One region of the Bradyrhizobium sp. 155 genome, then DNA from elsewhere that is predicted to be linked to it. Evidence: predicted binding sites of a transcription regulator. Region 1 holds the regulator's gene; each other region holds the start of a gene.
The links. The regulator LexA, encoded in region 1, represses DNA repair genes until DNA is damaged. The targets are predictions, from matches to a motif close to TGTTCNNNNTGTGTTCNG.

Region 2: IVA93_RS02515 (ATP-dependent Clp protease adaptor ClpS) is a predicted target of LexA. The motif match lies at 2,357-2,374, and genes of this name have one in related genera.
Region 3: IVA93_RS09300 (ATP-dependent helicase) is a predicted target of LexA. The motif match lies at 1,698-1,715, and genes of this name have one in related genera.

Annotation. Positions count from the first base shown of each region.
Region 1 is NZ_CP064704.1:3,640,960-3,647,993, reverse strand. Features, by position in the region: gene IVA93_RS17770 (S41 family peptidase) at 1-468, opposite strand, end outside; gene IVA93_RS17765 (alpha-hydroxy acid oxidase) at 773-1,906, shown strand; gene IVA93_RS17760 (HAD family hydrolase) at 1,921-2,547, shown strand; gene IVA93_RS17755 (hypothetical protein) at 2,714-2,905, shown strand; gene IVA93_RS17750 (molybdopterin molybdotransferase MoeA) at 3,144-4,355, shown strand; gene lexA (transcriptional repressor LexA) at 4,532-5,233, shown strand; gene IVA93_RS17740 (hypothetical protein) at 5,727-6,161, shown strand; partial or broken gene IVA93_RS17735 (ComEC/Rec2 family competence protein) at 6,300-7,034, opposite strand, start outside.
Region 2 is NZ_CP064704.1:524,733-531,766, reverse strand. Features, by position in the region: gene IVA93_RS02530 (methyl-accepting chemotaxis protein) at 1-809, opposite strand, end outside; gene IVA93_RS02525 (enoyl-CoA hydratase) at 943-1,713, opposite strand; gene IVA93_RS02520 (MarR family winged helix-turn-helix transcriptional regulator) at 1,731-2,198, opposite strand; gene IVA93_RS02515 (ATP-dependent Clp protease adaptor ClpS) at 2,408-4,126, shown strand; gene IVA93_RS02510 (tannase/feruloyl esterase family alpha/beta hydrolase) at 4,148-5,809, opposite strand; gene serA (phosphoglycerate dehydrogenase) at 5,887-7,034, opposite strand, start outside.
Region 3 is NZ_CP064704.1:1,911,816-1,918,849, forward strand. Features, by position in the region: gene IVA93_RS09300 (ATP-dependent helicase) at 1-1,533, opposite strand, end outside; gene IVA93_RS09305 (DUF1328 domain-containing protein) at 1,775-1,948, shown strand; gene IVA93_RS09310 (thioesterase family protein) at 1,954-2,460, opposite strand; gene IVA93_RS09315 (FAD-binding oxidoreductase) at 2,548-3,972, shown strand; gene IVA93_RS09320 (hypothetical protein) at 4,023-4,385, shown strand; gene IVA93_RS09325 (SulP family inorganic anion transporter) at 4,392-6,059, opposite strand; gene IVA93_RS09330 (hypothetical protein) at 6,222-6,488, opposite strand; gene IVA93_RS09335 (GCG_CRPN prefix-to-repeats domain-containing protein) at 6,482-6,763, opposite strand; gene IVA93_RS09340 (hypothetical protein) at 6,870-7,034, opposite strand, start outside.

The sequences.
Region 1 (7,034 bases):
GTTGACGGCCTGCTCGAGCGTCATGCCCTGCACGGCATCGCCGTCGATCTTGCTGATGAGGTCGCCCGACATGATGCCGGCCTTGGATGCCGGCGTGTCGTCGATCGGCGAGACGACCTTGACCAGCCCCTCCTCCATCGTGACCTCGATGCCGAGCCCGCCGAACTCGCCGGAGGTGGTCTCCTGCATCTCGGTCCAGGCCTTGTCGTTCATGTAGCGCGAGTGCGGATCGAGCGAGGTCACCATGCCGGTGATCGCGCCTTCGATCAGCTTGGCATTGTCAGGCTTCTCGACATAGCTCGCCTTCACCCGCTCGAACACTTCGCCGAACAGATTGAGCTTGGAATAGGCGTCATCCGCGCTCGCTGCCGCCCGTGCCGCCCATACGCCGCCGTGCGGACTGGCTACCAAAAGGGTCAGACACGCTCCGGTGAGCGCGCCCAGTGGAAACAGCAGGGTTTTCCGCATGGATAGGCTGGCCTTTTTGCTTCGCGGTTCGGTGGGGCTGGGAGCCGCCATGCAAATGGCGATCCAGCCTGCTTCTCACAATACCATTCTGGTTTCTTCAAGGCCGGGATGCCACGCCGGCGGGTACACCGTAAAAATCGGTTGGTCCGGACCTAAACTTTCGGCAACGTTGCAGGACCGGTTCGTGCGCCGCGGGGGTCGGCCGGCCGGCCCGCGCCTCGCAGCCATGCCATTTTAGGATGGTTTTGGCGCCCCGGACGGGTTAGGCGATCAGGGAAGGCTTCAAATTCTCGGGAGGATAACAATGAACGAAGCACCCCGCATCCAACCGGAAAGGAACGTCGAGCTCGGCGCCAGCACCGAGCCGTTCCAGAATCTGCATGAATTCATCCGGAAAGCCCGCGCCAACCTCAACCAGAATGCATGGGACTATATCGTCGGCGCGGCCGAGACCGAGACCACGATGCGTCGCAACCGCATGGCGCTGGACGAGATCGCTTTCCGCCCGCGCGTGCTGCGCGATGTTCGCAAGGTTACAGGTTCGGTCGAACAGTTCGGCCGCAAGATGCGCCTGCCCGTGGTCCTCGCCCCGGTCGGCGCGCTCGAGATCTTCGATCCGGATGGTGCGGCGAGCGTGGCACGCGCCTGCGGCACTTTCGGTGCGGCGCACATGCTCAGTTCGGTGTCCGAGCCCGGCCTAGAAAAGACCGCCGAAGCTGCGTCCGACGCGCTGCGGCTCTACCAGCTCTATGTGCGCGGCGATGACGCCTTCGTCGCCGACGTCGTCAGCCGGGCCGAGAAGAACGCCTACGCCGCCTTCTGCCTGACCGTCGACACCGCCCACTACAGCCGCCGCGAACGTGACATCGCCAAGCGCTACGTTCGCGAGAGCCGCTTGCGCGCCACCGGGGGCGATTACCAGAAGGGTCTGGAGTGGCGGACGGTGAAGATGATCAAGGACAAGTTCAAGATCCCGCTGATCCTCAAGGGCATCGCGACGCCAGAGGACGCGCTGATCGCGATCGATCACGGCGTCGAATGGATCTACGTCTCCAACCATGGCGGCCGTCAGCTCGATCACGGTCGCGGCGCCATGCACGTGCTGCCCGAGATCGTCGACGCCGTGAACGGCCGCGCCAAGATCATGGTCGATGGCGGTGTCTGTCGCGGCACCGACATCGTCAAGGCGATCGCGGCGGGCGCCGACCTCGTCGGCATCGGCCGGCTGCAATGCTGGGCGCTGGCGGCGGCCGGCGAAGCCGGCGTGGCGCGCATGCTGGAACTGCTCGAGGACGAAGTGCTGCGCTGCCTCGGCCTCTTGGGTGCGACCTCGTTCGCCGAGGTCAACAAATCCTGCCTGCACCAGGCGACCGCAACCAACGCGCCGAGTGTGTTCAGCGCGTTTCCGCTGTTCGACCACGAGCCGTATCGATACTGAGTGAAAGGACGCAGGTGACATCGCTCTCTCCCGGCAGCGCGGATGCGCTCCTGTTCGATCTCGGCCGCGTCGTGCTCGATATCGATTTCTCCAAGGCGATCGCCTGCTGGGCGGGACATGCCGGCTGCAAGCCCGAAGCCATCGTCGCGCGCTATGTGCGGGACAGCGAAGCCTATCGGTTGCACGAGATGGGGAAGATCAGCGATGAGGACTATTTCGCCTCATTGCGAGCCTCGCTCGGAATCGGCATTTCGGACGCGCAATTCCTGGAAGGCTGGAACGCGATTTTCGCCGGCGAAATGCCTGACATCGCCGAGCTGCTGCCGCGCGCAGCGAAACAGATGCCGCTCTATGCTTTCTCCAACACCAACCGGCCGCACGTGGACCATTTCTCGAGGGAATATGCCGACCTCCTCGGCCATTTCCGCGAGCTGTATTTGTCGTCCAGCATCGGCCTGCGCAAACCGGATGCGGAGGCCTTCGACCACGTCGTTGCGGCGATCGGCGTGCCCGCCGGGCGCATCGTGTTCTTCGACGATCTTGCCGAAAACATCGAGGGAGCGCGCGCGCGCGGCTTGATGACGGTGCATGTGACCTCGCCGCGTGACGTCGGGAACGCATTGAAGGCATTGGGCATTTGACGACGTCCGTTGTCGCGAAACCCACGACGGCACGGCCCGACGGACCAATTTTGAAAAATTGAGGAACCGGATCACTTTGTGCATTTTTATACAGAGTTCCGGGAACGGAATACCGCCTTCCGGACTCTTAGAGTCCGTTGGGACTTCTACGGACGGATGCATCATCGTGCTGGGCAAAACCTACCTCACCAAGCAGGCCTCTCTTCTTCTTGAATTCGCGAGGACAACTTCAGATTCGGACCTTTCCGCCAAGCTTGTGAGCAAGGCCGCCGACCTGAAATCCCAAGCCGACCCGCTGCCCGACAAGGATCAGGGATCCAAGGCGCCCGACGTAACTCCCGGGCAGGCAGGGAGCTGATCGATTCAGGCCATGGCGCGTTCTCGCCTTGCCATGATTTTCGTCGCTTCCATGACCACTCTCCTGCCGATCTGTGACCTCCTTCGGATCATGCCGCGACGCGCTTGATCCTGCCTTCCGGAACAATGTGAAGGGGCGGGATGACTGTGCCTGCTCAGCCGCTTTTGCCTCTGCGCCTGCGCTCGGCTAGAAGACGTGCGGAACATTCGCCCGAACGTGCCGAGCAGGAGTTTTCGCCGTGGCCTTGATGCCGGTTTCTGACGCGCTTGCCGCGGTGCTGGCGGGTGCAGAGCCGCTGCCGGAAGAAATGATTTCCCTCGACGAGGCCTACCATCGCGTGCTCGCGCGTGACGTCGTGGCGCGGCGCACGCAGCCGCCGCAAGCGATGTCGGCGATGGACGGCTACGCGGTGCGCGCGGCCGATGCCGCGACGATCGATTCGGAGCTCACCGTCATCGGCGAAGTCGCAGCGGGCCGACCGTTCGAGGGGACGGTCGGAGCCGGCGAGGCCGTGCGGATCTTCACCGGCGGCGTCGTTCCCTTTGGCGCGGACGCCGTCGTGATCCAGGAGGACACGGTCGCCGCCGGCAAGCGCATCACGATCAAGGAAGCCGCGATCGCCGGCCGGCACATCCGCCCCGCCGGCGTCGATTTCCGCGAGGGCGACGTGCTCCTGCGCAAGGGAAGCCGTCTGACCGAGCGAGACCTCGCGCTCGCCGCCGGGATGAATCATCCGCACCTTGCCGTTGTCAGGCGTCCGAAGGTCGCGATTCTCGCCACCGGCGACGAGCTGGTGATGCCGGGCACCACGCCCGGCCACGGCCAGATCGTCTATTCCAACGGCTACGCCCTGCACGCGCTCGCCCGCAGCGAGGGCGCCGAGACCATCGACCTCGGTATTGCCGCCGACACGCTCGAGGCCACCACCGCCGGCATCCGCCGCGCCCGCGAGAGCGGCGCCGACGTCCTGATCACGACCGGCGGCGCATCGGTCGGCGACCACGATCTGGTCCAGCAGGCACTGCGGGACGAAGGCATCGCGATGGCGTTCTGGAAGATCGCGATGCGGCCAGGCAAGCCGATGATGCACGGGCGACTCGGCGCAATGGGTGTGATCGGCCTGCCGGGCAATCCCGTATCGTCCTACGTGTGCGCTTTCCTGTTCATGGTGCCGCTGATTCGCGCCCTGTCGGGCCGTTCAGTGATTCACCATCGCCGTGAACGCGCCGTGCTCGGCCGCGACGTCGGCGCCAACGACCAGCGCGAGGACTATCTGCGCGCGCATCTTGAGGAGCGTGACGATGGCACACGCGTCGTTGTTCCCGTCAATCATCAGGACTCTTCGCTGCTTGCGAATCTCGCTGCAGCACAGGTACTTCTCGTCCGCGCACCATTCGCGCCGAAGGCCGAAGCCGGCACGGCTTGCGAAGTGTTGCGGCTCCCCGTCTGAGCGCCCCCGCAACGCGCGTTCCGCGCACTTTGCTCTGTTCACGGTAAATTAAGCAGTTGCGGAACATGTATCGAACATATAGTGTCTGTTCATGATTTGTTTCGAGCATGCAGCGGCTTATGGCCGAATTCAGCGTCTCGGAATCGGACGACATCAACCGGGGGACTTTGGTCGAGATGTTAACGCGCAAACAATACGAGCTTCTGCGGTTCATCAGTGAACGTCTGAAGGAAAGCGGCGTGCCGCCCTCCTTCGACGAGATGAAGGATGCGCTCGATCTGCGCTCGAAGTCGGGCATCCATCGCCTGATCACGGCGCTCGAGGAGCGTGGCTTCATCCGACGCCTGCCCAACCGCGCCCGTGCGATTGAAGTCATCAAGCTGCCGGAGCTCCAGGCAGCCGCTGGCAGCCGCCGCGGCTTCACGCCGAGCGTCATCGAGGGCAATCTCGGCAAGGTGCGTGCGAGCGCGAGCCTGCCCGCTGACGAGGGCGAACGTCCCGTCGCGGTGCCGGTGATGGGCCGCATCGCGGCCGGCACGCCGATCGAGGCGTTGCAGACCCGCAGCCATACTATCAGCGTACCGCCTGACATGCTCGGCTCGGGCGAGCATTACGCGCTGGAAGTGCGCGGCGACTCGATGGTCGAAGCCGGCATTCTCGACGGCGACATGGCCCTGATCCAGCGCAACGAGAGCGCCGATACCGGCGACATCGTGGTGGCGCTGATCGACGACGAGGAAGCGACGCTGAAGCGCTTCCGCCGTCGCGGCGCCTCGATCGCGCTCGAGCCCGCCAACGCGGCCTATGAGGTCCGCATCCTGCCGCCCAACCGGGTGAAGATTCAGGGCAAGCTGATCGGGCTTTACCGGAAGTACTGATACCGGGAGTCTTTCTATCGGCAGTACTTCATATCGGAAGCACTTCATGCCGGAGGTGCTTGGCGCCTCGCGCGCTTCCGATCGACATCGCCGGTCAGAGATTGGAGCGGATCATCGTCCGCTCCGGCTGGATAGCCTTTCTGGTTCTGCACAGACTATCCGGCCCCTCCTCCAACGCTGGCTCCTCGCCACGCCGACGAAGCAGCACCGCTTCAAGCAGCACCGCTTCGCGGCTCGGTTGTTCGAGGAAACAGCGACCAGCGGTCAAGTTCGGCCGTTGCAGCCAAGTTGGCAATGTTCGCGTACGCGCCTCCCGAATGCATCGCGGCGAGCTTTGTTCCTATTGAATTCGGGAAAGATAATGTGATCGCGGCTTGCGGAAGCCAGCCGCAGATTTGCCCACAACCAAGCAGAGCGTTCGTGCTTCCACTCTGATAGAGGCCTGCGCCTCGATAAGAGACGCGGGTTGCTATCCCAGCATGAGGAGCACCCGATGTGTGACTACAGCCTACATGCCGTCGCGTCGCGCCCCGCCGAAGTCGGCGAGACGATCGTCACGACAAGCTTCCGCGGCACCTCGACGCGCGGCTTCGCCTCTGCAGCCGATCCGTCTGTTGCCGTCTGCCTGCTGCCGGGGACGGAGCTCGCCTTCGCCGACGACGTCCGCTACGACAATCGCTGGATCTGGACGCGCACCATCAATTCCCGCGTGGGCAAGTTCGGCAAGATCGATCCGCACGTTCCCGACCGCCATCATGATGCGATCGAATTCCCCGACGGCAAATACGTGCTGGTGACGCAGCTCGTCGAAGGCCAGCGCGCGACGGTGCTGCAACTGCCGGTGACTCAGTCGGTCACCGAGCGCGAGCACAAGGCGCAGATCACCGCCGACAGGCAGCCGACCGTCACGCACCTGCCGATCGGCTGACAGAGCCGCCCTCCGGCTACGAAGTCGGAGGTCAGGATTAAATCGCCATCGCCGGCCGTGGCCGGCGAGATGGTGTGGTTTGCACCCCGCTAATCCGAACGGACGCACCGAACCACTGCGTTGCTCCGCACCATCAGATCAATCGTCGGCTTGCAGGTCGGTGTCCGCCGGCGTTGCGTCCTTGATGCGAGGCGCGGTCGACTTTGGCGCGAGGCTGCCGTCGAAATCACCCTCGCCGGCGCCGGCCGGCAACCAGGGGCGGCTCGTGCCTCTCGCCCTCACTGCCTGAACCACAAAACCGTCACCACGCTGCGTCAGCGCCAGCGCGCTCTGGCTGGCGAGCCGCTGCCGATCGACCACCATCGCCGCGCAATCAGGCGGTGCGGGACGAGTCGTCACCACCAGCGCGGCCCGACTGCAATCGTCCGCGAGAGCGTCGACGCGCAGTGCCAGCGCGACCAGCCTCCCGTCGGCCAGTGGCGTCACGCAGCCGGATTCGTCGCAGGACACGCCATCGGCAAGCGAGGCTCTGCCCGCATCGCGCGGATCGGCGTCGGCAGCGAGCCATTCCTTGAGCAGAAAGCTGTCCTTGTTCGTCCTGATCAGGTGCAGATATCCGTCCCTGCCCCGCACCGCGACGCTGGCGCCATCCCCGGCAATCAGGATGTCGGGCTGCCGCGCCGACAGTCCCCAGAGGATCGCTGCCAGCAGCACCAGGGCGCCGGACCAGCGCAGCGGCGTGCGCAACAAGCCGAGCACAATGATTCCCAGGCTCGCCGCGATCAGCGGCGCGATCCCGAACGCCGGGATGCGGCCCACCGCGCCCGGCAAGGCCGCGACCCAGCGCGAGACCGCGACCATCCACTCGATGCC
Region 2 (7,034 bases), 3.1 Mb from region 1:
TTCTTGGTGAGGTCGCCGATCTGCTTGAGGGCACCGTCGGTCTTGGCCTTCGCGTCCGCCGCTGCCGTCACCAGCTCCGCCGCCACGCCGGGCGCGGCCAGCAACTCGGCCATGCCCGCCCAACCGGAGGCGATCGTGCCATCCCATTGCGCCACTGACCGCTTCTGAGCGTCGTCGAGCGGCTTGCTGGCGTTGACGTTGGAGCGAAGGGACGAACAATGGATACCATAACGATCGCGCACCTGCCAGGCGAAGCGCCGGACCTGGATCATGCGGGCGATGAAGGGGTCGTCCATCCAGGCGCGGTTCGACACCGCGGTGGAAGCGAGGTTGGCCGTTTCGATCACCTTGGTGACGCCATCATACCAGGAGTTGGTGCGCTCGATCTTGCGCTCCGCGCGCGGGCGCTTGGCCTCGTCGTAGAACAGCTGGAACTGCGGCGCGGCGGCGCTCCAGCCCTGCTTCAATGTGCCAGCGAGTTCGTCGCGGCGGGCGAAATCGACGGTGGCGAGCGCGGCGCCGATGGCGTCATAGCCGCCCTGCTCGGCCTTCTCCGCCGCCTCGAGTTTTGCTCGCGGATCATCCTCGCCGAGGATCGCGCTCTGGGCATCGCCGCGATTGTTGCGCAGCGCCAGCACGCCATGGAAGATCGCCTTGTCGGCCGCGGCAAGCCGCGCGGTCTCGAGGCTGTCGCTATAGCGGCCGAACGCCCCAACCATCTGGATCGCCGTGGAGGCCAGCGCACCCGCAGCCAGCAGGGCCATCAAGGTCAGAAGGAGCGAACTTACCGATTTCTTAAACATTGCCATGGTGTCGGGGGCCTGGGTCGGGGGCCTATTCTTTCGAGCGCCACCTTGCCCGCGACATGCCAATGTTCCGTTAAGGTTTTAATCGAATGGGCGTGAGTTTCCGGCCCGACGAGCCTCAGCGCAGTCCCGGATATCACGCAACCTTGGTGAAATCCGGCGGGCGGCGTTCCGCGAACGCCGTGAAGGCCTCGCGCGCCTCAGCGGTGCGCAGGCGCAGCCCGAACTGCTCGCCTTCGGCATTCATCTGCGCGACCAGCGTCTCGCCGTTGCGCATCAGCTTCTTGGTGGCGGTGAGTGCGCCGGCCGGCTGACGGGCAAGACGCTGCGCCAGCGCGAGCGCCTCGGCATCGAGCTTGTCGAGCGGCACGACGCGGTTGGCGAGCCCCCATTCCAGCGCGGATTTGGCCGGCACCGTCTCGCCCAGCGCGAACATCTCGTAGGCCCGCGCATAGCCGATGCGCGCCGGCATCAGCAGGCTGGAAGCTGCTTCCGGCACCAGTGCGAGGCTGACGAAGGGCGTCGACAATTGCGCGTTGGCGGCAAGCACGACGAGGTCGCAATGCAGCAGCATCGTGGTGCCGACGCCGACGGCGCGGCCCTGCACCGCGGCCACCAAGGGCCGGGAGCAGCGCGCCAGCGACTGGATGAAGCGCACGACGTTGCGGCTTCCTTCCGACTTGCCCGCCGCGACCGCCGCGAACTCGCCGACATCGTTGCCGGCGGTAAACATGTCGCCTTCGCCGCGGATCAGGATCACGCGGACCGACGGATCGTGCTCGGCTGATTCGATGGCATCGGCGAGCTTGCCGTACATCGCATCCGTCAGCGCATTCTTCTTGTCGGGGCGTGCCAGCGTGAGCGTGAGAATTCCGCCGTCGTTCCGGATCCGGACGTGCTCGGTCATGGGTCTCTCCTCTATTCCTATGGATCTCTAGAAAGCTCTGTTGAAAGCTGTCTTGGAAACTTGTCCTGAATGCTGGTCAGCCAGCGCGCGACGATATCGATCTCCGCACTGGTGAATCCGTCCGTCAACGCCGCGTTGACCCGTGCCGCGCTGGCCTTCGCCTGCGCCAGTGCCGTCCGCCCCTTCGGCGTCAGCCAGACGCGCCAGGCGCGACCATCCTCGTGATCCGCGCGCCGCTCGACCAGTTTAGCCGCCGCCGTACGGTCGACCAGCCCCGAGATGCCGGCCGGCCCCATGTCGAGCGCCGCGCCCACCTCACCCATCAGGACGCCGTTCTGCTTGCCGAGGATGAACAGCAGCCCCGCTTGCGCCGGCGTGACCTCGCTCGAAGGCTGCGCCGCCATCCAGCGCTGCACGCGCCGCTGCGCCACGCTCAACAGGTAGATCAACCGATGGTGTCTCGCGCCCTCGTCTTTATTTCGCATGCGAAATAGATAATCGAGGCGGATCAGATTGTCAAAGGACGGCAGCTGGACATGTGCCGCGGCAGTCGTCGAGGAACAGGGCGGCCCCGGCGCACCAGGACCTCACCCACCAATCGCAATTAGCCGCCGCCGTCACGCTTGACGGCCGCTTCCCTTTATGTTCTCTATTCGTTCTATTCAATCATAGATTGTCCCGGAGGCCTTTCGTGATGAACAGTATGCGTGGCGAGAACCAGCCGACCCAGCTCATAATTCATAATGACGATGATACGCCGGACCAATTCGTGATGGATCTGCTTCGGCAGGTTTTCGGCAAATCAGACCGTGAAGCGACCGCGCTGATCACCCAGATCGAGCAGAAGGAAAAAGCGGTTTGCGGACCTTACCCGCAATCGGTTGCCGAAGCCCTTTTCAAATCTGCGCAACAATCCATCGAATTGGCCGGCCACCAACTGCAGGTCACGCTAGAGGCGGTCAAGAGTCCTTGCGAACTCTGTGGCAAGCCTGAGGGACAGACCGACGTTCGTATCGGCAGCCGCACGGTCTGGCTGTGCAGCGAATGCATGCGTGCGGCGGATGAGCCCTCGAACGAGCGAGAGGAGAATTTCGACTTTGCATGCGACATTCTCGATTGGCACCTTGCCAGCACTGCGCGCAGCAAACTCGTGACCACGATCCGCCAATTTCCCGGCCACATGCGGGTCGATCTCCAGGCCGCCGTCGACCGGCTCTTCGGCAAGGCCATCCGGCTGGTGGGACTGAACGAGGAGCAGCGCTACGAAACGCTGTCGATTCCACGACTGCTCAAGGAGGGCCGCTATGCGATCGCGATTGCCCCGCTGCAATATTCCGACGTCGACGTAGGCGAGAAGAGCCCGGTCAAGTGTCTGGATAACGGGCTGTGGCTGTGTGAGCAGGATCATCTCCGCTATGCGGTTTTGCTCTGCGCACACCGCGAATACAGTCGCGAGCCCGGAATTCGGATCGAAATCCTGGTACCCTCAGGTTCCGCAGGCGCGGCTCTCGTCCAGCAATGCTTCAGTGAATTGGAAGAAGCCGTACAGGCTGCGCGGACCTATCGCGGCAAGATCCTGTCGCTCGATGCCGATTCCGACTATCGCGGTCGCTCGCGCGGCATCACGGTGCATCGCTTGCCGCAGGTCGCGCGCGACGAGGTGATCCTGCCGGAGCAGACCCTGCGGCTGCTCGATCGCAACGTTCTGACCTTCGTCAACACCCGAGACCAATTGCGCCGGCTGGGTCAATCGACACGCAAAGGCATCTTGCTGTACGGGCCGCCGGGCACTGGCAAGACCCACACGATCCGTTATCTCGCAACGCATTTGCCCGGGCATACGACGCTGATCATCACGGCCGAGCAGATCGGTCTGCTCGGCGCCTATATGAGCCTGGCACGGTTGCTCCAGCCGTCGATGGTGGTGATCGAGGATGTCGATCTCATCGCCCGCGACCGCGATGACATGGGGCCGTGTGAGGAATCCATGCTGAACAAGCTGCTCAACGAGATGGACGGGCTGAAGGAAGACGCCGACATCCTGTTCGTCCTGACCACCAACCGGCCGGAGGACCTCGAGGGAGCTCTCGCGGGTCGCCCCGGCCGCATCGATCAAGCCATCGAAGTGCCGCTGCCAGACGAGACCGGCCGCGGCAAGCTGGTCCGGCTCTACGGCAGGGGATTGCCGCTCGAGGGGGCCGTGATCGCGGAGGCTGCCCGACGCAGCGAGGGCACGAGTTGCGCCTTCATCAAGGAGCTGATGCGGCGGCTGGCGCAAGGAAGCATCGCGCGGGACGGCGGCAACACCGTGATCTCGGCCGATATCGACGAGGCGCTTGACGACATGCTGTTCTCCGGCGGCCGGCTTAACGCGCAGCTGCTCGGCGGCGCGCAGGCAATGGCCACCGGGTGACGCTCCGAAGTGGCGCGCCTGCTACGGCGCGCACATGAAGCTCGACGCCTCCGTCACTGGGCCGCTCTTGTAGTGCGGCCAGGCCGGCCAGCGGCACAGCGGCAGCGCGCGAAGCGTCGCAAACGACGGCGCCTCGACCTTCTGCTCGGTAACTTCCAGATCGCCGGGCGCCCTGCCCTTTTCGACCCAGTCGACCAGCACGCTCAGCATGTCGACATTGGCCGGCGCGCCGGAGCCGACATGGTCGACCCCTGGCGCGGTGTAGAGCCGCGCGAACTCGGCCGTCTCGGCTTTGCCGACCTTGCGTTCGACGTTCTCGAAATAGCGGATGCCGGCATAGGGGCTTTGCGCGTAGTCCGCCATATGTTCGAGCATGATCAGCCGGCCGCCGCGAGCGCGGAAGCGGCTGAGGTCGGGGTCGGTGGAATCCATCAGGCTGGAGACCTCGAGCAGCCGCGCCTTGTGCGCTTCGGGCTTATACGTCGTCACGTCGAGCTTGGGATCGCGCGCGAACACGTATTGGATGCCGCCGGCGCCGTAGATCCAGGCGATGCCATTATTGGGCGCGGGCGGCTGCGCGGGAGGCGCCGTGCCAAGCCACCACGCGACCCAGCCGCCGGTCGGGCCGACCGCCGGCGTGTCCTCGCCCGACACGCCCCAGCCCGGATAATCGTCGAGGCCATTGGCGAGCGCGAACGGGAATTTGTAGGTCGCATGCAAGGTCTCGATCGCCTTGATCTGTGCGTCGGTGAGGCACTGATCGCCCGTCTTGCCGCTCGCGCAACGCAGCGTCTCCACCTTGAAGGCCGCCTTGCAGGAAACGGGATCTTGCACCAGCGCGTCATCGGAGCCGTCGGCCTTGTCGCAAGCGGCCCGCACGGCATCGCCGACTAGCTTCACCTGCGCCGGATTGATCCAGCCATCACCCATGGTCACGAGCCCCGAACGCGTGCCGGCATGCTGCAGGCCGACCCAGTTGATGACGGGCACGCGAGCAAAGATGCCGTCGAAATCATCAGGGTAGCGCTGCGCCATGGTGAGGCCTTCGCGGCCGCCTTCGGACGACCCCATGAAGTACATTTTCTCCGGCGCCTTGCCGTAAGCGCGCTGCATCAGCGCGACGGCGGCATCGCGCACCTTCTTGTAGGCGCGATGGGCGAAATTCTCGAAGGCTTCGTCGTTGAGCGCGAACAGCTGCGGCGGCTCGCCCGGCTTGGACTCGTGACCGGAATCGGTGCCGTAGGTGACGAAGCCGCGCGCGAGCGGCGACGGCTTGTCGAAGGGATAGGCCGGCGGCAGCGCCAGGCCCGTGATCAGCACGCCATTGAATCCGCCGCCGCCATATTGCAGCGAACGGCCGTTCCATTCGACGGGCAAATTGACCTGAAACTTGATCGGCGGCGCCTTGGGATCGGTGGGATCGATGTGGCCGAGCACCTTGCAGAAGCCGGGATTGGCGGGCGTGACGCGCCCCGACGGCGTCGGGCCGCGTTCGGCGACGGCCAGTTGCGACGGCGCCAGCAACGTCGCCGAATCCACCTTCACGGCGTCAGCGCCGCCGACGAGGCCCTTGCAGACAGTGTCCGCATCCTCAGTCAGCGTCACCGCTGAAGCGGAATTCGCGCCCAGCGCGCCCGCTGCGCCCACCAGCAATGCGCACAGCTTCACATGGATTTGCGCCATCGTTTCCCCCTGAGTTTCTGTTCGTTATGTCAGCAGGCCGCATTCAAGGCGCCCTGCGGCCGCTCGTCAATGCAGTGCTAGTGCTCAAACACCAGCCGCGCGCCGACGGTGCCGTCGAGGGCGCGGATCTGCTGGAGCAGCGCGCCTGAATCCTGGCCGCCGAGGTCGGCATCGAGCACGACGTAACCGAGGTCGCCGGAGGTCTCCAGATACTGCGCAGCGATGTTGATGTCGCGCTGGAGGAAGACCTCGTTGAGCCGGCGCAGCATGCCGGGCACGTTGCGATGGACGTGGCTGAAGCGCGCGCCGGAGGGACGCAGATGCAGCTGCACTTCCGGAAAATTCACCGCGCCCGTGGTCGATCCGGTGATGAAAAAGTCGACCAGCTTGCGCGCCACCTCGCCGCCGATGCGCTCCTGCGCCTCCTCGGTCGAGCCGCCGATATGCGGCGTGAGGATGACATTGCCGAGGCCCTGCACCGGGCTGTTGAAGCGGTCCGAATTCGAGGACGGCTCGACCGGAAACACGTCGATGGCGGCACCCGCGAGATGGCCGTCGCGCAGAGCCCCCGCCAGTGCATCGAGATCGACGACGGTGCCGCGGCTGTTGTTGATCAGAAGGGAGCCGGGCTTCATCGCCCGCAGCTCCTTCTCGCCGATCATCCCTGATGTCTCCGGCGTCTCCGGCACGTGCAGGCTGACGACATCGCTCTGCGCGAGCAGCTCCTCCAGCTTCTCGACTGGCTCGGTGTTGCCGTGGCGGAGCTTGTCGGTGCGGTCGAAATAGATCACGCGCATGCCGATCGCCTCGGCCAGGGTCGAGAGCTGCGAGCCGATATTGCCGTAGCCGATGATGCCGAGGGTGCGGCCGCGCACCTCGCGGCTGCCGGTCGCCGACTTGTCCCAGCCGCCCTCATGGGCCGACACCGAGCGCGGGAAAATGCGCCGCAGCAGCATCACGATCTCGCCGATCACGAGCTCGGCGACGCTGCGCGTGTTGGAGAACGGCGCGTTGAACACCGGAATGCCGCGCTTGCGCGCCGCCAGCAGATCGACCTGGTTGGTGCCGACGCTGAAGCAGCCGACGGCGAGAAGCTGGTCGGCCGCTTCCAGGACCTGATCGGTGATCTGGGTGCGCGAGCGGATGCCGAGCAGCGACACGCCCTTGAGCGCCCGCCGCAAATCCTCGCCGTCCAGCGCCTTGGTCAGGCGCTCGACATTGGTGA
Region 3 (7,034 bases), 1.7 Mb from region 1:
GTTGACGATGCGCTCGAAGGCGAGATCGTCGGCCGGTGAATTGATGACGCGGAGATAAGCCAGCGCATCGCGGATCTCGGCGCGCTCGTAGAAGCGCGGGCCGCCGATGACGCGATAGGGCAGGCCGAGCGTGACGAAGCGGTCCTCGAACTCGCGCATCTGGTAGGAGGCGCGCACCAGAATCGCGATCTCGTTGAGCTTGTCGCCCTGGCGCTGGATCTGCTCGATCTCCTCGCCGATGCCGCGGGCTTCCTCTTCCGAATCCCAAGAGCCTGTTACCGTGACCTTCTCGCCGTCCTGGTCCTCGGTGCGCAGCGTCTTGCCGAGCCGGCCCTCGTTGTGGGCGATCAGGTGCGAGGCGGCGGCGAGGATGTGGCCCGTCGAGCGGTAGTTGCGCTCGAGGCGGATGACCTTGGCGCCGGGGAAATCATGGTCGAAGCGCAGGATGTTGTCGACCTCCGCGCCGCGCCAGCCATAGATCGACTGGTCGTCGTCGCCGACGCAGCAGATGTTTTTGACGTGGCGCGTCTGCTCCTTCTCCCCGCTTGCGGGGTCGCGACGAGCTTCGCTCGCGCTGAGAAGGTCAGGATGAGGGGCTGCCTCCACGAGCTCAGCTTGCTGAGAGTCCCCCTCACCCGGATCGCTCGGGCGCGCAATTGCGCTGCCGGGCGATCCGACCTCTCCCCGCACGCGGGGAGAGGCAAAAGAAGTCGGCGCTTGGGACAGCAGCCGCAGCCACAGATATTGAGCGACGTTGGTGTCTTGATACTCATCGACCAGGATGAATTTGAAGCGCTGCTGGTACTGCCGCAGGATATCCGGGTGCTCGCGGAAGATGCGGATGTCCTCGAGCAGCAGATCGCCGAAATCGGCGGCGTTCAGGATCTTCAGCCGCTCCTGGTAGCTCGCATAGAGCTTGCCGCCCTTGCCGTTGGCGAACACGGCGGCTTCGCCCGACGGCACCTGCGACGGCGTCAGGCCGCGGTTCTTCCAGCCGTCGATCAGCCCGGCCAGCATGCGCGCCGGCCAGCGCTTGTCGTCGATATTGTCGGCTTGCAGAAGCTGCTTGAGCAGTCGGACCTGATCGTCGACGTCGAGCACGGTGAAGTTCGACTTGAGCTGCGCCAGCTCGGCGTGGGTGCGCAGGATGCGCCCGCCGATGGAGTGGAAGGTGCCGAGCCACGGCATGCCTTCGACGGCATGGCCGAGCATCTGGCCGAGCCGATGTTTCATTTCGCGCGCGGCCTTGTTGGTGAAGGTCACCGACAGGATTTCGGATGGGCGGGCGCGGCCCTGGCTCAGGATGTGGGCGATGCGCGTGGTCAGCACGCGGGTCTTGCCGGTGCCGGCGCCGGCCAGCACCAGAACCGGCCCGTCCAGCGTCTCCACAGCCTCGCGCTGCTCCGGATTGAGCCCGGACAGGTATTGCGGGCCTACCGAGGCGCGCGCACGCGCGGCGATGCCGCCGGCTGCGGGCTGGTGGTCGGGGACGCTCTGGGACGTGATCTTGCTCGGCTCGGTCATGCGAATCATTTGCCCCACGTTGGCACCGCGGGGTGGTGAAAGGGGAGCCTTCTTAACAGGGATTGGTCCCTATATGGGGCCGCGGACAGGGGTTTTCCACGTGCGCCGAAAGCCAATTTGTTCCTGTCGGTCAGGCGAATTTCCGGCTTCAGCGGCCCGGAACCATTGTTCCGAGTTGGCGATTGGTTCTGCAAGTGAGGCGCGTCAGCCGCGCCGATCGCAGACAGACATCGAAACAGAGGTTCGGATCATGCTTAGCTGGGTAGTTACGTTTCTGGTTATCGCCCTGATCGCCGGTATCCTGGGCTTTGGCGGCCTCGCCGGCGCGTCGATCGAAATCGCCAAGATCATCTTCTTCATCGCAGTCGTGTTGTTCCTGGTCTCGGCCGTTGTCGGACTGGCACGGGGTCGTAACAGGGTTTAGCGCGCTTACCGCTTCGAGGGCATCGCCACGTTCCGGCCGATGCCCTCGGGCCGCGGGACGGCGCTGTGGGCCTTGACCACCGCTGCGATGCGCTCACGGATGTCTGGGGGAAAAGCCGCCACCTTTCGTGAGCCCATGTCGATGTGAAGCGACATGTTTTCCGATGTGGCGGACAGCCATCCTTCGGTCGCGTGCCGCAGCTCCTGGAAGGTGTGCAGCCGCTTGTCGTCGGCTTCCAGCAGCCAGACCGAGACCTGCACGGGATCGTCGAGGTGGATTTCGCGCAAATACCGCACGTGGCATTCGGCGGTGAAGGTCGAGCCGCCGCGCTCCTTCATGTAGCCCGGTCCGATCCCGAGCGTCAGCCACATCTGGTCGATCGCGCGGTCGAACATCACGTTGTAATAGGCCATGTTGAGGTGGCCGTTGTAGTCGATCCATTGCGGCTCGATCTGCATGATTGACGAGCGGAACGGCACGCCCTCGATCGTTGTGGCAGCAGTCTCCGGCATGTGTCCTTCCCCAGCTATGCGTCCGGTCGCTTGACTTGACCGGTGAGATGTCCTTTGCCACGGTTCGTCTCGTCGGGAGGAACGTCCGTGGGTACGACCATCACCAATAATCCGCCGCGGCCGGCGCCGAAAGCCCTCGCGAGCGCGCTGGAGCAACTTGCCGCGCGGTTCGGCAACCGCCTCATCACCTCGCAAGCCGTCCGCGAGCAGCACGGCCATACCACCACATGGATCGTGAACCAGCCGCCGGACGGCGTGGTGATGGCGCAGGAGACTGCCGACATCCAGGACGTGGTGCGGATCTGCGCGAAAAACGGCGTGCCTGTCATCGCCTTCGGCACCGGCACCTCGCTCGAGGGCCAGGTCAACGCACCCGCCGGCGGAATTTGCATCGACCTGCGCGACATGAACAAGGTGCTCGCGGTGCATGCCGAGGACCTCGACTGCGTGATCCAGCCCGGGGTGACCCGCAAGGCGCTCAACGAGCATCTGCGCGACCAGGGCCTGTTCTTCCCGATCGACCCCGGCGCGGACGCTTCCCTCGGTGGCATGGCCTCGACCCGCGCTTCCGGCACCAATGCGGTGCGCTACGGCACCATGCGCGACAGTGTGCTGGCGCTGAAAGTGGTCCGCGGCGACGGCGAGATCATCACGACCGGCACGCGTGCGAAGAAATCATCCGCCGGCTACGACCTGACGCATCTGTTCGTCGGCGCCGAGGGCACGCTCGGCATCATCTCGGAGCTGACCATCCGCCTGCGCGGCATCCCCGATACGATCGCGGCCGGAGCGGTGTCGTTCGAGACCGTGCACGGGGCGTGTCAGGCCGTGATCCTGGCGATCCAGACCGGCATTCCCGTGGCGCGCATCGAGCTGCTCAACGCCGCGCAGGTGCGGGCCTGCAACGCCTATTCGAAGTTGACCCTGCCCGAAACGCCGCTGCTGCTGATGGAATTCCACGGCAGCGAGATCGAGGTCGCCGAACAGTCCAAGGCCTTCGGCGAGATCGCCAGGGATTGCGGCGGCGGCGACTTCTCCTGGACCACCAAGCCGGAGGATCGCACAAAGCTGTGGCAGGCGCGGCACGACGCCTATTGGTCGGTGAAAGCGCTGCGGCCCGGCGACAGCATCGGGGTGGTCGCGACCGACGTCTGCGTGCCGATCTCGCGGCTTGCCGAATGCGTCGGCGCGACCGAGGAAGATCTCAAGCGCCTCAACCTGTTGTCGCCGATCGTCGGCCATGTCGGCGACGGCAATTTCCACTGCTCGCTGGTCTGCGACACCAACGATGCCGACGAGATGGCGCGCGGCGAGGAGTTCATGCATCGGCTGGTCGAGCGCGCGCAGGCGATGGACGGCACCTGCACCGGCGAGCACGGCATCGGTCAGGGCAAGCAGAAATACCTCAAGGCGGAGCTCGGCCCCGAGGCGATCGACGCGATGCGGGCGCTGAAAAAGGCGCTCGATCCGCAGAACATCTTCAATCCCGGGAAGATCGTACCGGAGGCGTAGCGCGCGGCGTGGCCGCCGTTTATGCTCGCTCCCTCACCACGGAGCAGGCAATGCAGTGGTTCGCGCGCAAGACGCGTCAGGACGTCTGGGACGAAGCGATCGAACGGCCGCTCGGCGACATCGAGGCCGCCGAGCGCATCCGTGCGATCTGTGACGCCGCTGCGGCGAGCGCGGCAGGTAGCGCGCGCAGCGACAAGCGCGACAGCGAGCGCTACGAGCGCGCGGCGAAAGTCGCGATGGAAATCGCGATGAAGATCTCGGATGGACTGATGCGCGACGACGCAGTCCGTCGCATCGTCGATCTCTGCATGAAGGCGAACGACCTCAAGACGGCGCAAATCCTGTTTCGCGCGATCCATGCCAGCTGGATCCGCGAAACGATCCAGCGCGATCACCCGCCATTGGCGCAGTGAGCCCAGTTATCGCGCCAACTTCCGCACGGCCTCGTCGACGCTGTGGAAGACACGCTCTCTCGGCAGGGCGTCGAACAATCTAAACCGCTCGAACGCGTCCTGCGCGCGCACTGATTCCAGCCGGGCCAGCGCGACGGTGACGCCCTGTTCGCTGCACGCCCTGAACACGTCCAGCAGGATCTGCGCGGCGGTGAAGTCGATCTCGACCATGCCGCTCGCCTCCAGCACCAGCAGCTGTGGCGGCATCGTGCCGAGCACCTTGATCACGTCGCTGCGAAAGCCGGGCGCGTTGAGGAAGGACAGCGGCGCCTGCAGCCCGAGCACGGCGACGCCGGCGATGCGCTCGCCGGCGATGTGCGGATGTGCCGGCCACCAGATCGTGGTGCCCGGCACGCGCTCGAACTCGACCAGCCGCGCGCGCGTCGTGCTCCAGATGCCGTGCAGCAGCGACAGCACGATGCCGAGGAACGCGCCTTGCTGGATCGGCAGCACGATGATCAGCGCGGCGGTGGCGGCGATCAGCAGGAATTCGCTGGGGGATTGGCGATAGATCGTGACGATCTGCTTCACGCGGATGATGCGCAGCGCGACGAACAGCAGGATGCCGCCGAGGGCTGCGTCTGGAACGTGCTGCAGCAATCCCGTTCCAAACGCGAGCAGCGCCAGCACGATCGCAGCGGCGGCGAGACCCGCGAGCTGCGATTGTCCGCCGGTCTCGGCGACAATGCCCGTCCGCGGCGGGCTGGCGTTGACCGGAAACGCGCCGAACAGGCCCGACAGCACGCAGCCTACGCCCGCGCCGAGAAAATCGCGATCGACATCGGCCGGCTTGTCGGGATCGGACGGGAATGAGCGCGTCGTCGCCGCGGTCTGCACCATCACCACGACCGTGATGACAAAGGCGAGCGGCACGAGGCGGACCCATTGCTCCGGTGCAAGCTCGGGGAAGGTCGGCCGCGGCAGCGTCCCCGGCACGAGGCCTACGACATTGACGCCCTTGCTCTCGAGGCCGAGCGCGATCGTGGCCAGGGTCGCGGCGACGAGCCCGATCAGCGCGCCCGGAATTTTTGCGCTGATCTTCTCGGCGACGAAGACCACGGCCAGCACACCGAAGCCGATGCATAGCGTGAAGGGATTGGTGCGGCCGAGCTCGCTTGCGAGCACACCGATGCGATCGAGCGTCGGCCCGTTCGGCGAGTCCAGGCCCAGCACGCCCGGTAATTGCGACACGATGATGTGGACGGAGATGCCGGCGAGGAAACCGACCATGACGGGCACGGACAAGAGATTGGCGATGCCGCCGAGGCGGAAGGCGCCGCCGGCCAGCATCATTGCGCCGACCATCAGTGCCAGCGCGATCGCGAGGCCCTGATACTCAGGCGAGCCGGCGGCGGCCAGCGCCGCCAGCCCGCCGGCGAAGATCGGCGTGATCGTGGAATCGGCGCCGCAGGACAGGAAGCGGTTTCCGCCGAGCATCGCAAAGCCGAGCGATCCCGCCATGAAGGCGAAGAAGCCGATCTGCGGCGCGAAGCCGCCGAGCCGCGCCGTGGCCATCTGCTCTGGGATCGCGATTGCCGCGAGCGTCAGGCCGGCCATCAAATCGCCCGGCAGCGAATAGGACGCGAGTGAGCGAAACAGCGGCCATGATGTTGCGGTGTGAGCGTCCTGCGCCATCAGCAGCGAATCCCCGAAGTGTTCCGTTGGTCGACCAGACCACAGCTGCCGGTCGTCGGCAAACATGGGGTTGCCGGCCTCGCCTGTATATCGTGCGACACCGCAGGGCTCGCGGCACTTATCGCGTCTGCGAGCCCCACGCGCACTCCCGCGAGGCACGCCCTATGGCTTCGACGCCTGCGCCTGCTTCAGCGCGCTCTTGCAGCCATCCGACAGCTGGTTGAAATGCTCGATCATGCACTGCTTGACGCGGCCGCCTCCCGGCATGATGCCGGAGCACAGCGCGCGCATGTCCGCGGTGCACGCTTGGCGTATCTCCTGTCGCGGTTGCTGGGCGGACGCGGCGCCCGCGGACGATATCGCGACCAACGCGGCGATGATGGCCGCGATCGCGCGTCGCAGCTCCCGTAGCTGTACAGGTCTCACCATGCGCAGACCCTCCGCACGCCGAATGGCGTGCTGGTCCACCAACAGGCCCCAGGATAGGGAGGCGCCGCATAGGCATAGGGTGGATGGGCGTAGGGCACGATGGTCCGCCGGCACAGGCCGTTGGCCGTCAGGTGCCAGCCGGGTCCGCAGCCGCCGCTGACTTCGGTGAGGCCGTCGGACATGCCGGGGTGAGGGCTGGGGGTGAAGGCTAGCGCGGTCGAACCTGCGGCCAGTGCGGCTGCCGCGGCCGACGCCAAGATCGTCAATCGTCGCATTCGAGATATCCATGCTTGCAAGTTGGAGGAAGGCAGTCCGCGGCCAGTGTTCTGACCCCGGCCGGAATTCCGCGGTCGTGCGGCGCGAGGGTCAGTACCGGTATCCCTAATAGGGATGAGTCCCGACCGTGCCGCTGCGCGTCACGCTGTTGCCGTTCGGACCCGTCGTGGTGCGCGTGTAGTCGAATGCATGCGGAGCGACGCGCGTGATGCTGCCGCTGCGTGCGATCGTGCCGCCATAAGGTCCCGTCACCGAAGCCGAACGCGAGCA